DNA from 2 places in the Halobacillus sp. AWH4_228 genome. Region 2 is predicted to be linked to the other one. Evidence: riboswitches for the same ligand, from Rfam matches in the RefSeq annotation. Region 2 holds a riboswitch; the other holds the start of a gene.
What was found. Region 2 has a riboswitch for S-adenosylmethionine ahead of metK (methionine adenosyltransferase). Riboswitches for the same ligand answer to the same signal wherever they lie in the genome.
Positions count from the first base shown of each region.

Region 1: it holds a riboswitch for S-adenosylmethionine, as region 2 does, so the genes downstream of both, ACXADP_RS03195 (O-acetylhomoserine aminocarboxypropyltransferase/cysteine synthase family protein) here and metK (methionine adenosyltransferase) in region 2, are expected to answer to the same signal.

Region 1 is NZ_JBSWTE010000001.1:633,410-638,666, forward strand. It holds gene metX (homoserine O-acetyltransferase MetX) at 1-267, opposite strand, end outside; gene ACXADP_RS03195 (O-acetylhomoserine aminocarboxypropyltransferase/cysteine synthase family protein) at 291-1,991, opposite strand; SAM riboswitch class I at 2,101-2,209, opposite strand; gene ACXADP_RS03200 (DUF2188 domain-containing protein) at 2,353-2,550, shown strand; gene ACXADP_RS03205 (FAD-dependent monooxygenase) at 2,671-3,888, shown strand; gene ACXADP_RS03210 (hypothetical protein) at 3,930-4,385, shown strand; gene ACXADP_RS03215 (NAD(P)/FAD-dependent oxidoreductase) at 4,442-5,257, shown strand, end outside.
Region 2 is NZ_JBSWTE010000001.1:1,319,372-1,324,628, reverse strand. It holds gene mnmM (tRNA 5-(aminomethyl)-2-thiouridylate-methyltransferase MnmM) at 1-70, shown strand, start outside; gene ACXADP_RS06545 (tetraprenyl-beta-curcumene synthase family protein) at 87-1,160, opposite strand; gene ACXADP_RS06540 (lysophospholipase) at 1,173-1,955, opposite strand; gene ACXADP_RS06535 (gamma carbonic anhydrase) at 2,015-2,527, shown strand; gene metK (methionine adenosyltransferase) at 2,672-3,868, opposite strand; SAM riboswitch class I at 4,097-4,203, opposite strand; gene pckA (phosphoenolpyruvate carboxykinase (ATP)) at 4,454-5,257, shown strand, end outside.

The sequences.
Region 1 (5,257 bases), 690 kb from region 2:
GAAAGTAATCACTTGGAACAGGGAGGTGTCGATTGGCTCCCCCTCCCCGATTAATCCTGCCCACCAGCCGGGCTGCTCTTCCGTACCCACAGCTGCCTGGTTCCCGGTTAAAGCGTGGCAGACGACAATGACGGGAGCATGAGACGGGCCGGTGCGTTCGTAAGCCAGTTCGACAGATTCCAGCCGTCCGCCGGATTCGAAATGGAAGGGTCCCAGTTCAATCGTTTCCAAAGCTGCTGTCTGGCTGGCGGGGTTTTTTAAAGACATGCTTTCATTCTCCTTTCTGGCCATTATACAGTGACGAGTGTTTGAGATAAGTGGTGTCCTGAGCGGATCGAAACGATCGTCTCGTAAAGGCTCGCACCGGATAGGATTTGTTCATTTTTCAGGGAAGAAGCAGTTTTGGACCAGATGACCGATGGATTCGCCGACTGGGCCAGATCCGTTTGGTTTTCTCCAAGGGTTTCAAAGTAAAGAATATCGAAAGCTGGATCGTTCTGTTCCAGAATGTCTTCCACCTTTGAAAAAGTAGTCACATCAAAACCGAACCGCTCCAACTTGGAGGCTTCCTCCTGCAGGCCTCCCGGCTGATCAGGAATGACGCCGATCGTTTTCCGGCGGATGTTCCCATTGGACCGGTCGAGAGAGGAACGGAGAACGGTCTCCGCTGGATGAGGCTGTTCCTTATAAGGGCGGCTGTATCCATTGGCCTTTTCTATGGCTTGATCCAAGTCCTGTATAAGATCAGTCACAGATTCCAGACCAACCGACAAGCGGACAAGTTCTTCGGAAACACCGGACTTTTTCAAGTTCTCCTCATTCAACTGCTGATGGGTGGTGGATGCCGGATGGATGATCAATGATTTCGCATCACCCACATTAGCTACGTGGGACCAGAGTGTGGAGTGATCGATCAATTTACGACCGGCTTCGCGTCCCCCTTTGATTCCGAAGACAACCATGGATCCGGCTCCGCCTTTCAAATACTTTCGGGCAAGGTCATGAGTAGGGTGATCCGGCAGTCCAGGGTAATTCACCCAATCCACCCCTTCATGATTCTGCAGGTATGCAGCAATCTCATAGGCCTGTTCTGCATGCTTTTCGATTCTCAGGTGAAGCGTTTCAAGTCCCTGCAGGAGCAGGAAGGCGTTCTGGGGGCTCAGGCAGGCGCCGATATCTCTCAAAATCTGAACACGGAGCTTAACCGCATAGCCGGCAGGTCCAGCATCAATACCGAAGCGGATGCCGTTGTAGCTTTCATCAGGCTCAGTAAAACCCGGGAATTTTTCGTGATTCCAGTCAAAACGCCCGCTGTCTACGACAATACCGCCGATAGCTGTACCATGGCCCCCGATCCACTTCGTTGCGGAGTGGACAACGATATCGGCTCCCCAGGCGATCGGTTTGCATACATAAGGGGTGGCGAAGGTGTTGTCGACAATCAAGGGAATGTGATGGGCGTGGGCAATATCCGCTACCGCTTCAAAGTCCAGCACATTCAGGCTTGGGTTCCCGATGGTTTCAGCAAAAATCGCTTTCGTTTCAGGTGTAACAGCTTCCTCAAAGGCATTAGGATCGTTCCCATCTACGAAAACAACGTTCACACCATAGCGGGGAAGGGTGTGGACGAATAAGTTATACGTACCTCCGTACAAGTTGGAGGAAGTGAGGATGGTATCTCCGGCTCCGGCAACGTTCAGGACGGCCATCGTGATTGCCGCCATCCCGGAAGCTGTAGCGACAGCAGCGGCACCGTCTTCCAGAAGGGCAACACGCTGCTCAAATACATCGACCGTCGGGTTTGTGATTCTGGAATAGATGTTCCCTGGTTCGGCCAGGGCGAATAGGTTCTGGGCATGATCGGTATCATTAAATACATATGACGTTGTCTGATAGATGGGAACAGCACGCGATCCTGTTGCTGGATCAGCTTCCTGTCCACCGTGAAGCAGCTGTGTTTCATCACCGTATACATGATTTGAATTGGTCATTGTTTCATTCCTCCTTATGATTTCCAGGACATCCTGATCCTCGGTGTAGAGGGAAAAAGAAAAACCCTCTTCTGTAAGTAAGAAGAGGGCTTTTATGTATGCTTACCTCCCCTTATCTTTCAGATCATCTGATCTGTAGGATGTAGCACCTTTTCAAGTTTTCCTTGAAGGTTGCCGGGCGTCTCAGGGCCTAGTCCCTCTGCCGCTCACGATAAGAGTTTTCAATATTTAATTTATCTGACTTGTTTGAAATTATAAAGGGGTCCAGCTCTCTTGTCAATTCCCAGCTTGAAACAAGGGTGTTTAAATCTATAATAGGGCGGGAATGGATAATTAAGTCTATGTTGAAGGAGATGTTTTCATGAAGGAATATAGTGTAGTACCAAATAAAGATGTAACCGGATGGTTCGTAAAAATTGAGGACGTAGCTCCGACAGATTTATTTGATGAGCGTGATACAGCTGTAGAAAAAGCGGAAGAAATCGCGAAAAAGAACAAACCGAGCCGCTTGTACATCCTTGACCAGAATCACGAAGTTGAAGAAGAGCGTACCTTTTAAAAAATCCCCGTCCAGGGGATTTTTTTATGGCTTCCTATGCTTGTTTTCCTGTGGCTGTAGTTTTTTTGCGTGAAACCGATTATGATGGGACACAGGTTGAGAAAGAAAGGAAGGACCGGAATGAATCATACATATGACGTGATCATTACAGGAGCCCGGGCAGCTGGGGCAAGTCTGGCTGTCCTGCTCGGGAAAATGGGGAAGCGTGTCCTGTTGATCGATAAAGCCGCGTTTCCGAGTGACACACTGTCTACTCACTTTATGTCCCATACCCGCTTCCTTGAGGAACTGGGCATCCTTCATAAACTGGAGAAGACCGGTTTGAGAAAAGTGAGCCGGATGCGGACGTATATCGGCCAAAGTTTTATAGAAGGACCGAGAGCGGATTATACGATTATACCTAAACGAGATGTCCTGGACCCTCTTCTGATCGAGCAGGCCGAGGCGTTGAGTTCCGTCACTTTTATGCCGCGTACGTCAGCAAGAGGTTTGATCAGAGAGGACGGGCGCGTTGCCGGGCTTCACCTTGAAACAGAAGGGGAAGCGTGGGAGGCCTGTGCAGCGTGGGTGGCCGGAGCGGATGGAAAGAACTCGAACATCGCTGCCTGGACGGAAGCAGAGAAGTATCGGGAAACGAAGCCTCTCCGTCCGGTCTTATACGGTTATTACACAGGCGTGGAGCCGTTAAGCGAACCTGTAACGGAGATTTTCCTGCATGAAGGACGAATCGGCTTTGTATTTCCAATGGAGGAAAACCGGGATTGTCTCGGTATTGAAATCCACCCTGGGGAATTTACGGACATGATGAAAGCGCCGCAGGATACATTTGAACAAACGTTTAATCAATTTTACGGAATGAAGAAAAGGATGGAAGGGGCAGTTCTGCAGGGAAAGATTATCGGAACCCCCGGAATGCCGAACTTTTTCAGGAATGCTTATGGAGAGGGCTGGGTCCTCCTTGGAGATGCTGGTCACAGTAAAGATCCAAGTACGGGGCTTGGAATCAATGATGCGTTTCTACAGTCTTTTCTGCTGGCCGATGCTTTTCAGCAGATGGATGAAGGGGTGGATTGGAAAACAGCCCTGGATCGTTTTCAGAGTCGAAGGGATGAACAGCTGCTGCCGGGATTTCAGCTGACATTGGATTATATTCAATCGCTCCGGAAGTGGACAGACAACGAAATGGCATTGTTTCAAACCATCGCCGCCAACCCTATGGCGTGGAATAAGCTGATGCCTCATATGGGACGGCATTTGAAAGAAGACACCAAGGATTTCCCTCTTTTTTATCAATCGGTGGAAGGGGAAGCTTCCTCCTTCGGTTTCAGGAAGGATTAACTTCCTTTGAAGGCGAAATGGTTAAGAGAGGTGATGAGAAGATGGAATGGTCGAAAACATCAGCTTTCGAAAAGCTGCAGGAAATTTATACAGATAAAGTGATGCAGGACGAAAAAAGAAGAATCTTCCAAATGGTGTACCGCCATCTGCATGGCCATCTTGACGATCTTGCTGTGGAAACAGGTCTGACAGAAAAAGCTGAAAAACAATTGAAGTTTTTTAAAGAATACACGTTTATGCCGGGCGATAATCTTTTTCAGTCGATGCGCTGGGTCTTTTTGGTCGCCCGTGGAGAAAAACCGAAGGAAGCAGAAGAAACGAGGGATCACTTGAACCGGATTTACCGTTCGTTGTATCAGCCGGCCGGCTTGAAGAATCCGGCCATTCCAGAGACTTTCTGGGAAACGCCTCTCGGTGTCGCCTGTTTGGTGGCAGAAGAAGGAGTCGAGGCGGTTTATCCGATTCTTGATGAAGTTCTTGAAGTCGAAAAAATATAGGATGAATGGGGTTTTCTGCAAAGGAAGCCCAAGAGAAGAGAAGGGGAGGGTCAAGGATGGAACATTATGAAGTGACGATTATCGGTGCAGGCCTTGCAGGAATAACAGCCGCGCGCCGTCTGATGAAGCAGGGACGTACAAATATCCTGCTTGTCGATAAAGGGAAAAGTGTCGGGGGACGCCTCGCCACCCGCCGGATTGCGGGCGGCAGAGCGGACCACGGGGCCCAGTTTTTCACGGTCCGTACAGAAGAACTTGAAGAAGAAGTCCAGCACTGGGTGGAGGCCGGATGGGTAAAGGAATGGTTCGGTGACGACCACCCGCGGTACACGGCTGTAGACGGAATGAATGCTTTTGCCAAGCAGCTTGCTGAGGGTATCCCCACTTTATTGGAAACAAAGGTCGAGAAATTATTAGAAAATGACGGGGGATACAGGGTCTACAGTGCAGACGGTTCTGAATGGCAGACGGACAGCCTGTATTTGACGATGCCTGTGCCCCAGGTTCTGGAGCTCTTCAGAAACAGTACCATGAGCATGCCTGAACCTGTGAGAAAACAATTGAAAGGGATCCTGTTTGAGCCAACGTATGTGGGATTGTTTGAATTCAACAAGCCTACAGAACTTCCTGAGCACGGCCATTTGGATCAAGACCTTCCTGAAGGTGTGGAACGGATTGTCGACCATAGTAAAAAAGGAATTTCCGAAGATGTGATCGTCAGTGTCTATATGACAGCAGACTGGTCCAGAAAATACTACGGTGAAGATTATGTCATGTCTCTGGTGAAAGAAAAGGCGGAGAACTATCTTCCATGGGACGACCTGGAGTCGGAGCAGTTGAAGCGGTGGAGGTATGCCCAGGCGAAGAAAGTT
Region 2 (5,257 bases):
TCTTAACTACAGCTTCATTAACAAGGATCGGACCCCTCCCTTTATTATCGCCATCGAGAAAAACGTATAAAACAAGCCTGGCAGTTTTAACTTCTGCCAGGCTTTAATTTATGGTACATTTTCGTATTGAAATAAAAGAACGCCGTTTTCCGGCCGCTGATTTTCAGCATATCCTTCACAAAGCTTCTTGCATTGGACAACCGCCTGACTTTCCTGTCGGCCAGATACATCCCAACGAGGCCTTTGTGGATCATTTGATGAAAGGACCGGTCCGGAAGCTTCTGAACCTCTTCATCTGTCCTGCGCACAAAGTATTCAAATCTCCCTTTCATCTGTTCCTGATGGTCATAATAGGAACAGAAGTTGAGATCTCCTTCCCGTTCATCCTCTTCCTGATCAATATAATAGTCAAGAAGAATATGAAGCCCCTGCATAAACGGAAAATAACTGTCCTCCACATTACGGGCCAGGTCCTCATCCATTTTGTTCCCCAGCGCATAGGAAACGAGGCAGAATATGCCCAAGGTGGATCCGGTGCAGGCGGAAAATTCATACCATTTCAATTCCGGCCAGTCGGTCTGGTGATGTTCGAACCACTGCTGCAGTCTCGGAATCCTTTCCTCTTCGATCACGTGCTTATGTACTTGAAGGTCGCAGTACAAACGCCCAAGCTTCAGTGCCCGCTCATGGACAATCTGATAATTGTCAGCCTGACTCAGCACATCCTGGCAGGTTTTCACAAGCTCATGAAGGTACCCGCCGTCATCCTTCTCTTCCCTGTATTTATAATAGTCGCGGCACGGATTCCCAGGGGTTAATGCATCGGCCATCGACAAGTGGAGCCTTTCAAAATCATCAGGATCCATGGAGGTGCTCCGATCACATAAATTATCGAGATAATCACTGATCGTCTGATAAGCGACAATAAAGCGGACAGCAAGATCCGGGCGGTCACCGGAAAGCACGGAATAAACCGCCCCACCTTCGCAATGGAACGTTTTATCCTTGATACTGGCCTGGGCCTGCGTTCTTAATTCTTCATCAGGGATTCGGGAGGCAGCATCTTTCCAATAGGCTAGTTCTTTATGTACTCGCGGAAACACATTCCGATACACTTCGTAAAGCAGATGGACAGCATTGCTTGGAACGGACTCCTTCAAGGGTGGACACTCCTAACGTTCATTTATTATGTTGCTCAAAAAAGATCGTGTATGGTGATAGACCTGGTCATTTTCCGGTTCATTAAAAATCTCATGGTAAAGACCCGGCCACAGCTTATAACTTTTTTCACTGGTATCGACATGATTGAACCATTCTTTTGTGCGTGCCGGATCCACTAAAAGGTCTTCCTCTGCCTGCATCACTAAAAGAGGCACATCAGGAAAACGGCTGACTTGTTGAAACGCCCGGATTCCCGCCTTTTGAAACTCACGGTACCACCGCACCGATACTTTATCAATGACAAGCGGATCCTGACGGAATTCTTCAACCTTGATTTGGTTTCTAGTTACATTTTCGGGATTCTGTCCCGCTTTCATACGCAGCGAAGGGGTAAAAACATTCAATAGATAGGAAAAAGCCTCCAGCGGGCGGGCCGTTTTATTCCGGATCTGTACAGCAGGAGAAGATAAAATCACACCATCCAGCTGCGGCTGCTTTTCCTCCATAAAACGAATCACAGCCAACCCCCCCATGCTGTGGCCGAGAAGGAAAATTTTTTTATCCGGATCCGCCTGCTCATACCAGCTTTGAATGGTTTCAACGTAATCACCAAACGAACGGATATGACCTTTCTTCCCATCAGACAACCCCTGCCCCGGCAGGTCTCCATAAATCACCGAAAAACCGTCCTGACGGAAACGATCAGCAAGTTCCTTATACCTTCCCATATGCTCAAAAGCGCCATGGACGAGAATGATGGTTGCACGATCACGGGCCGATTCCAGTTTTTCCACAGCCGATCCCTCTTTTCATTTGATATACTGATGTTACTCATATTATAAGGGGGCTTCGTATGATTTGCGAATATAAAGGAAAACGACCTCTCATCCACCCATCAGCTTTTACAGCAGAAGATGCCGTCATTACCGGGGATGTTGTCATAGAAGAGAACGCAAGCATCTGGTTTAAGACGGTCATCCGCGGCGATGTCTCATCGGTACATATCGGTAAGAACACAAATGTCCAGGATCTGAGCATGCTGCACCAAAGCCCTGACCAGCCTCTCATACTGGAAGACGGCGTTACGGTCGGGCACCAGGTTACCCTGCATTCTGCACACATTAAACAGGACGCTTTGATCGGCATGGGATCCATGATTCTGGATGGCGCTGTCATAGGGGAGCGGGCCTTTATCGGAGCAGGAAGCCTTGTTCCGCCCGGAAAAGAAATCCCTCCGGATACACTGGCCTTCGGACGGCCGGCCAAGGTGATCCGTTCCTTAACAGAAGAGGATTACAAGGAAATGGACCGGATCCGGAAATCGTATGTCGCAAAAGGGCAGTACTATAAGAACCTTCGGGGCTGAAATGCTTTTCAGCTCGATGCCTGCATGATCAGAAGACATACAGAGGGAAGTGGATAGCCGTATCAAATCAATGCGTACTCTGCCGTTAGTGCAACTCGTGAAAATAAAAAAAGCTGTTTCCTCCAACAAGGAAACAGCTTTTTTTTATTGAAAACGACCGCTGAGCTCTTCCGCTTTATCCGTACGTTCCCATGGAAACTCAACATCTGTCCGTCCAAAATGGCCGTAGGCAGACGTATCACGGTAAATAGGTTTACGAAGATCGAGCATTTTAATGATTCCAGCAGGACGGAGGTCAAACAAGTCACGCACAGCGTCCACCAGCTTTTCTTCCGACACTTTGCCGGACCCGCTGGTATTGATGGAAATGGAAACCGGCTGGGCCACCCCGATTGCATAGGCGAGCTGGACTTCCACTGTATCCGCAAGACCTGCAGCTACGATGTTTTTCGCAACATAACGAGCCGCGTATGCAGCAGAACGGTCCACTTTGGTCGCATCCTTCCCACTGAAGGCACCACCACCGTGACGCGCATATCCACCGTACGTATCTACGATGATCTTACGTCCTGTTAAACCGGCGTCCCCTTGAGGACCTCCGATTACAAAACGCCCGGTCGGATTGATAAAGTATTTGGTTTCATCATCAATATAGCCTTCCGGTACAACGGGCCCGATCACCTGCTCTTTCAAATCCTTCTGGATCTGTTCGAGCGTGACTTCTTCAGCGTGCTGCGTCGAAATAACAATCGTATCCACGCGGACCGGCTGATCATTTTCATCATATTCAATCGTTACCTGCGTCTTGCCGTCAGGACGAAGGTAATCGAGTGTTCCGTCTTTGCGGACATCAGAAAGACGCTTGGAAAGTTTGTGGGCAAGAGAAATAGGCAGCGGCATCAATTCGGGCGTTTCATTGTTGGCAAAGCCGAACATCAGTCCCTGGTCACCGGCACCGATGGCTTCTATTTCATCATCGCTCATTTTCCCTTCACGGGATTCAAGCGCAACATCCACTCCCCCTGCGATATCCGGGGACTGCTCATCAATAGCCGTCAAAACGGCACATGTATCTGCATCAAAGCCGTATTTTGCTCGTGTATATCCAATATCTTTAATCGTCTGGCGCACGATCGATGGAATATCAACATAGGTATTCGTACTGATTTCACCGGAAACCAGGACAAGTCCCGTAGTTACTGTTGTCTCACATGCCACCCTTGCATTCGGGTCGTTTTTTAAAATTTCATCTAAAATAGCATCAGAAATAGCGTCACAGATTTTGTCCGGATGACCTTCTGTCACGGATTCTGATGTGAATAACCGGCGGTTCGCTGGCATTCTAAAAACTCCTCCTTCTGTAAGTACAAAGTATTAGACGGAACTCTTTACCAGTATGTGTAGAAAAACATAAGTTCATTTCATAGTGTCATCCTGGATCCGAAAACATTTTCGTGCACGTTCTCAGTCAGAAATAATAAACAGGCGGCAAGGCCTGGTCATGGACATTTCCTTCTTATAAAAAGAAAAAACCCTTCCTATACCGAGGAAAGGGGCTGCTTCCTTTCGCTCTTATCGTCCAAGGAGCTGACTCCTTGCTTCAGGTTAGCACCATGTCCCTGCGGACGGTTGCTGGGTTTCAAAGGGCCTGTCCCTCCACCAACTCTGGATAAGAGAGTTTCCGTTCTCAGCTATCGTATCGAAAAGCGTGTTTAATGTCAATTGGATTCATCGGGTTTCGACGCACCCCTTCCATCCAGATTCAACCTGGATAAACGTTCTGTTCAAACCATCATAGGATAATAACAGCCATGAAATATGGCAGTGTTGAAAACTTTCCCACAATCCACTGAATAGTATGGACGATTAAAATAAATGTGTTATACTAATCTCACATTATTAAACTGCAAAGGCGGGACGATGCATATGAGTACAATAAACCAACTGTCAGAACTTAATCTTCTACTTTCCCAGGACCATGTCCACCACCAATTATCTGTTCCACATTTAGTGGAAAAGATTTTATACCGCAATGAAGGTACACTAACGGAAAAAGGGGCCGTTCAGGCTACGACAGGTACCTATACGGGACGCTCACCAAAGGACAAATTCATTGTCCGTGACGACGTAACCGAAGATAAAGTCGAATGGGGTGCTGTGAACCAGCCTATTGACGATGATACGTTTGTGAAATTATACCATAAAGTGCTCGATTATTTGAAAGACCGCAGGGAGTTATTCGTCTTCAAAGGTTTTGCAGGAGCGGATGAGCGCTACCGCCTTCCTATGCAGGTTCTTACAGAATTCGCCTGGCACAACTTATTCGCCCGCCAAATGTTCATCCGGCCGGAGGCATCCGAATTGGAGGAGCATGACACAGAGTTCACTGTCATATCTGCTCCAACCTTCAAAGCAGATCCTGACGTGGATGGTACGAATTCCGAAGCGTTCATCATGGTTTCGTTTAAACACCGCGTTGTCCTCATCGGAGGAACAGAATACGCAGGGGAAATCAAGAAGTCCATCTTCTCCGTCATGAACTACCTGCTTCCGGAAAAGAACGTCCTTCCGATGCACTGCTCGGCCAACATCGGCAAAGAAGGCGACGTTGCTCTGTTCTTCGGTCTGTCGGGCACAGGAAAAACGACTCTGTCCGCTGATCCTCAGCGCCGCCTGATCGGGGACGATGAGCACGCCTGGTCCCCCTACGGTGTCTTTAACATTGAAGGG